Haloglycomyces albus DSM 45210: one gene and its partner. The protein of the gene in region 2 interacts with the protein of the main gene of each other region in a pairwise test. Links are inferred from orthologs where the notes say so. Each region holds a gene or a part of one and is shown on either strand. Other genes may lie near its edges. The genes, in order: rlmN and ftsZ.

Region 1 (3,125 bases), 1.3 Mb from region 2 along the record:
AGCGGTCGGCCCGCTGGTCGGAATAGGCCGCTCCGAAACCCGCGGCTTCAGCGTCTGGTGCTTGCGGTGGAACCGCGGGCCCCGCAGGCCCAGCCGGACCGCCGAACGAAGGTTGCTGTGGCGAAGCCGGAGTTTCACCCATGGACGGCTGCTGTGGAGACGCCGGATTCTCACCCTGCGGCCCCGCAGTCGGACGCGCATCATAGCCCGGGGGGACAGGAGAGGCCGGTCCAGGCTGTGCCCCGGCCAATGGCAGCTGTTGCGTGGCAGCGGCCGGGTCGGGGGGACCGTCGCGGTGGGGGGTGGAGGCGTAATTCGCAGGCACGAACGTGTCGTCGCTTTGTATCGGCGCGAAACCCGATCCCGGCTGTGGCTGTTGCGGGGGCGTTCCGCTGTCCATTGGAGGCCCAGGCTGCGGTGACGGGGGCCGTTGTGCGAAGGGGTCGTCCTCCGCCGCACCTTGAGGTGGCGGAGCCAAGTGTCCGAAACCTTCATCGTCATCTGCTCGCAAATGTGCGAACCCTTCCGGATCCGGATCCGACCCCCGCTGAGCGGGCATGACGGTGGTGGGCTGACCGGGATTCGGCTCCGGAGGCGCGGGGGCGGCGAAGGCATTCGGTTCTGGACTGATGGAAGGAGCCGGTGCGGGGGCGGCAAAACCGCCAGCCTCCGGTTTTGCCTCCAACTCCCCTACCTTGCTGTAATCCGGGGCGGGCGCGGAACCCAATACTCCGCGTTCTTCCAGTTCGGCCAATTGCCGTGCGACACGATCGAGGTAAACATCGACCTGCCACTCGTCATATCCCCCGAATCGAACCCGAAATACTACGTCGTCGACTTCATTGGCAGTGACCGGCGAGTTGCCGACAGGCTCTCCCGCGAGAGTTGCTTCCACACGGTCAAGGAAGTCGTCCACTTCATCGACCTTGTATCCCCGACTCAGCGCTCGCCTCCGAAAACGATCACCTTGACTAGCCACTGTATGAGTCACCTTCCCTAATTGGCCGCGTCTTGACGTTGATCTTGCTCCACAGCAGCGGCCAACTGCCCGCAAGCGCCATCAATTTCCTGGCCACGTGTATCACGCACCGTAGTCGGTACGCCACCGGCACGTAGTCGCGCCACGAATTCGTCTTGAACTGGGGCGGGAGAGGCATCCCATTTACTTCCCGGGGTGGGGTTAAGTGGTATCAGATTAACATGCGCCAACTTACCCGCTAGCTTGCGCGCCAACAGATCTGCCCGCCACGGTTGATCGTTCATATCCCGAATCATGGCGTACTCGATCGATACCCGACGTTTGGTCTTAGCCGCATAATCCCAGGCCGCTTCCAAAACCTCGGAAACCTTCCAGCGATTGTTGATCGGTACCAGCTCATCGCGCAGCTCGTCGTCGGGAGCGTGTAGCGAGATCGCCAGAGTCACCGGCAGGTCTTCCTCGGCCAATTTACGGATCGCGGGAACCAATCCCACCGTCGAAACGGTAACGTGACGCGCGGAAAGCCCGATTCCCTCCGGATTCGGAGCGGTGATGATGCGCAAGGCCTTCTTCAATCGCGCCCAGTTGGCAAGTGGCTCTCCCATACCCATAAATACAATATGACTGAGCCTGCCAAGTCCGCGTTCCTCGGAGATCTTGGCGGCATGGACGACTTGGTCGACGATCTCGGCCGTCGACAGGTTACGTGTCAGTCCAGCCTGTCCGGTCGCGCAGAAGGGGCAGGCCATTCCGCACCCGGCCTGAGAGGAAATACATGCGGTTACCCGATCCGGGTACGACATGATAACGCTTTCCACCAGGGCATTGTCGTACAGTCGCCACGCCGCCTTCACCGTCTCCCCGTTATCGCAGGAATCTACTTTCACCGGGGCCAGTAGCTGTGGCAGCAATGCCTCACCGATGGAGTCACGGGCGTCGGCCGGCAGGTCGGTCATGGAGATCGCGTCGGTCACATGCCGCGCGTAATATTGCCGCCGGATTTGTTTAGCGCGGAACGCCGGTTGTCCCATATCCGTCAGGATCTGCTGGCAATCGGTCAGGCTGAGGTCGGCGAGATGCCGGGGCGGCTTGGTGCGCTGCCTCGGTTCGCTCAAGGTTAGTGCTACAGACATGTCGTGATCCAGTCTCGCATGAAATAGGTGGGTATTGCCAATCGCATCAGGTGCCCGTTCAAGTACCGACTACCGGCTGTTCGGTCCTTCTCACTAGGCAGAAGTCACAGATTATACCGACTCTGAGACGATATGACCTTCATCGTCACTCGACCGAATGCGACGCTAAACAACTCGGTCGTGTCACGGCTTATTCGGATTATTGCAGTTCTGTCATCCCAGCAGGTAAGCAAACCAGAGGTACCCGACCGGCGCCGCCATGACAATCGAGTCAAGTCGATCCATAAGCCCTCCGTGACCTGGAATCAAATGACTCATATCCTTGATATTGAGGTCCCGTTTAAGGACGGATATCGCTAGATCGCCCAGCGTAGCAGCCAAGGCGACCGAGGCCCCGAACGCCAGGCCCAAATAGAACGGGAACTCGAATATGAAATGGCACGCCAGGCCTCCCCCCAGAGCCGCGGCCAAGACGGAACCGCCGAGTCCTTCCCAGGACTTCTTCGGGCTGATCGACGGAGTCATGGGGTGGTTGCCGACCAGTACTCCAGCGGTGTATCCGCCGGTATCCGACAGGACGACCATCAGCAGCAAGATCAACACCTGCAGAGGTCCGTTCTCTCCCGAAGTGGCCAAAAGGAGGATGAACCCCGCGAGGAACGGGACTTGAATCAGAGTCTGCACGGAGGAGGCGACGTCAGTGCGATATCTGCTGGCGCCCTCGGCCAACCGCCAGACCAGGATTCCCGCGACCGCCAATGCGGTGCCCAAGGCCAGGCCCGTTCCGCCACCGAACCATGCCATGGCGGCAATGAACGGGCCGCATGCCGTCACCGGCCAAATCGGAACCCGTCGGCCCGCTCTGTTCATCGCGGTGGAGACTTCCCAGCAGGCCAATGCCAATGCGACGGATCCCAGACCGAAGAATATGATCGACTGCCAGAGAAGAGCGAAAACGACAACGGCCCCCAAACCGACCCCGACCCCGATCGCGATGGGCAGGTTACGGCCCG
Region 2 (3,271 bases):
TGTTCCTCTTCTTCGATAAGCCCGAGCCATACGCCGGCTTTCCGCATTGCCCCCATAGTTGAGCTCCTCCCACTTAATACACCGCAGCGTCCACCCAGAGCCGGCCTGCGAGACGATCTACCCCGCTGGGCGAGTTCCGAACAGGGTATATCGCTTGGTCATGCCCAGATCAATCCTAACTCGGCCCAGCTCGGAAAAGACGCTTTTGTGTCGATTGTTCAGCACATGGTGGCACCGTTACGCAATATTGCGTCACACCAACACAATAGATGAGCGGAACTTACGTACCCCATCAGGATCGTAGGTGACAGAAGTCCTCCCCTGTACCGTCTCCACACGGGGGTAAGCTCATCGACCGTGGCGACGGCCCAGGATCTTACTTCCCAGGCGAACCATCGTCGACCCGTATTCGATCGCTGTGGTGAAATCGTCGGTCATTCCCGCTGAGATCTCACTTGCGTCAGGTACCACCCGGCGAACGACGCGGGACATATCCGCCAAGCGTTCGAAGGCACGTTCTGATTCCCATTCCAGGGGGGCCACCGCCATGACTCCGCGTACTCGCAGGTTCGAACACGCGGCGGCATGTTCCGCGAGCGCTTCCAAATCACCGGGGAGGACTCCGCCTCGGCCGGATTCGGAGTTCAGGTTGACCTGGAGGCAGATCGAAATTTCCCGGTCGACGGCGGCCCGGTCGACGGCATCGACGAGGCGAGTTCGATCGACCGAGTGAATCCAATCGGCCCACGACACCACGCTGCGCACTTTGTTGCGTTGCAGCTGGCCCAGAAAGTGCCAGCGTGGCGTACGGTCCCAGGTTCGCAATTGTTCGGCTTTGGGAGTGCCTTCCTGGGCCTTGTTCTCTCCCAGGTCGATCTGACCGATGTCTACTAGGGTGGCGGCGTCTTCCGGGGGGTGCGTTTTCGTGACCGCGATGATCCGGACTTCATCGGGCGCACGATCCGCCTGGCGGCAGGCGGCGTGAACGTCACGTTGCGCTTCGGCCAGGCTGGATCGTAGTGCTTCGGTTCGTTTAGGATCCGTTTTTGAGAAAGTCGGGTACATCGACGTCATCAAAGAGAACCTTACGCGGTTCGGGCGTGTTCGACGGATTGGAGTCGGAACGGGAGTCGCTTTCGCCACCTGAGGAATCCGATCCGGATTCCGAGGAGTCGGAAATGGAGAGCCGCTTGGGCTCCGCGATCTCGAATTGATCGTCCTCGCTGTCGAATCCGGCGGCGATGACCGTGACCCGGGTTTCCTCCCCGAGAGCGTCATCGATGACGGCTCCGAAGATGATGTTGGCGTCGGCGTGCGCGCAGTCGCTGACCAGTTCGGCGGCATCGTTGATCTCGAAGAGACCTAGATCCGAACCTCCGGCGATCGACAGCAGTACGCCTTGTGCGCCTTCCATGCTCTGTTCCAGCAGGGGCGACTCGATGGCCGCCCTCGCCGCTTCGACAGCGCGATTCTCCCCTCTCGCCGAGCCTATGCCCATGAGGGCCGATCCCGCCCCACTCATGACGCTCTTGACGTCGGCGAAGTCCAGGTTGATCAGGCCTGGGGTGGTAATCAGATCTGTTATTCCCTGAACACCTGAGAGTAGAACCTGGTCGGCAAGACGGAATGCATCCATCATGGATATTCCACGATCACCCAGGTGCAGAAGACGATCATTGGGAATGACGATCAGTGTGTCGCATTCGGACCGTAGATCCTCTATTCCGGTGACCGCCTGGGTCTGCCGGCGTTTGCCCTCGAATGCGAACGGACGTGTCACGACGCCTATCGTCAACGCCCCGGCCTTGCGGGCGATGTTGGCGATGACCGGTGCCCCACCGGTTCCGGTTCCACCACCTTCACCGCAGGTTACGAATACCATGTCGGCACCCTTGAGGACTTCTTCGATTTCATCGCGGTGGTCCTCGCACGCCTTTGCCCCGACTTCGGGATTGGCTCCGGCCCCAAGGCCTCGAGTCAATTCACGACCCACATCGAGCTTCACATCGGCATCGCTCATAAGCAATGCCTGTGCGTCGGTGTTGATCGCGATAAACTCAACTCCTTTGAGTCCAGCTTCGATCATGCGGTTGACCGCGTTGACGCCGCCACCTCCAATACCGACGACTTTGATGACTGCGAGGTAGTTATGCGGTGCTGTCATCGCGTTGAGCCCTTCCCTCTCGCTGGACGTATCTGTTCTAGAATTTCATAGCCTACGCTCTTTAACGCTAACTTATCGTCGGCGCACGCGGAGCGCTGACATCAATCTCATGATGCCCTTGTTGCAACAACGCCAGAGAAACTCGAGACTTCATCTCATTCTCACTGTCATCTCCCCAGCGTATAACGCGCCTGTCGGTCAATTTCAATGTGGTTGCCTCAAGGGAGGTCACATGAACAGTTTCTACCTGCGAAGCAATCGATGTGGGGAGTTCGGTCAAAATTTCCCGAAGGGGCACCGCTACTTTCTCCAGAATTGAAAGGTCGTCAATTTCAACCATCCACTGTACTTCTGCCGTGTTGTCAACGGTCGCAAAGGCAACACCTTGATCATCAGCCATGATATAACCGTCGTCGTCTCGCACGGCAAAGTAGGGCCGACGTTCCATGACCTCGATCGCTACGGAATCGGGAACGCTCCGAACTATTTCGACCGATTTCACCTCCGGGAGACGCACCAATTCCTCGGCCAAACCCGAAGCGTCAAAACGAAAAAGATTCTCGTCCTTATGGGGTCCGGCGATGCGCCGAATTTCGTCCACATCGACAAAGTGCGCGCCCTCCACCCGAATGTTCTTAATCGCGAATAGAGGCGAATACAACGCGGCCGCCACGGTCAACGCCACCAATACGACTGCGGCGGCGGCCAACCACAGCTTCAATGTGCGAAAGGCACTGAACCACGAACGACCCGCCGGCAATGCGAGTCCGGGTATTTTCCATCGCTTCGTCGATTCACGCAACATGCGGTCATACTGGCACAATTGCGTCGTTAAAAACGACAGAATCCGATTCCGGCACGGTGCCGAACCCCTCCGTCATTCGATCACACCGGGCCCGCTTGTCCGTCATGCCTTCAGGTTGAAACGGTCCCCACTACCCGGCAAGCAGGACGTTCTCAAACACCGATGGTCCAGGGATTCCACCCATCGAAACCCCTGGACCATCGGTAAAGCTCATAGCGACGGTGACATGACTATCCCGCCACCACAACCGAAACCATGCGGTTGGGAACCACGATCACCTTCTTGACCTCCTTACCGTTCAC

Evidence for each region.
Region 1: the proteins of ftsZ (region 2) and rlmN interact in binary tests that used the Escherichia coli proteins (3 or more experiments, as listed by UniProt). The link is inferred for Haloglycomyces albus DSM 45210 from one-to-one orthologs.

Annotation. Positions count from the first base shown.
Region 1 is NZ_AZUQ01000001.1:3,456,455-3,459,579, forward strand. What follows is about bases 55-2,854. They hold rlmN (dual-specificity RNA methyltransferase RlmN), read right to left. Parts: upstream 2,113-2,854; coding sequence 997-2,112; downstream 55-996. Other genes in these bases: HALAL_RS0115930 (phosphatidate cytidylyltransferase), read right to left, coding at 2,326-2,854. Outside these bases: more of HALAL_RS0115930, read right to left, coding at 2,855-3,125.
Region 2 is NZ_AZUQ01000001.1:2,172,573-2,175,843, reverse strand. The notes cover bases 100-3,045. They hold ftsZ (cell division protein FtsZ), read right to left. Parts: upstream 2,165-3,045; coding sequence 1,034-2,164; downstream 100-1,033. Other genes in these bases: HALAL_RS0110170 (cell division protein FtsQ/DivIB), read right to left, coding at 2,232-2,873; HALAL_RS0110180 (YggS family pyridoxal phosphate-dependent enzyme), read right to left, coding at 349-1,074. Outside these bases: HALAL_RS19195 (cell division protein SepF), read right to left, coding at 1-56; leuS (leucine--tRNA ligase), read right to left, coding at 3,200-3,271. UniProt on the Escherichia coli protein: Essential cell division protein that forms a contractile ring structure (Z ring) at the future cell division site. The regulation of the ring assembly controls the timing and the location of cell division.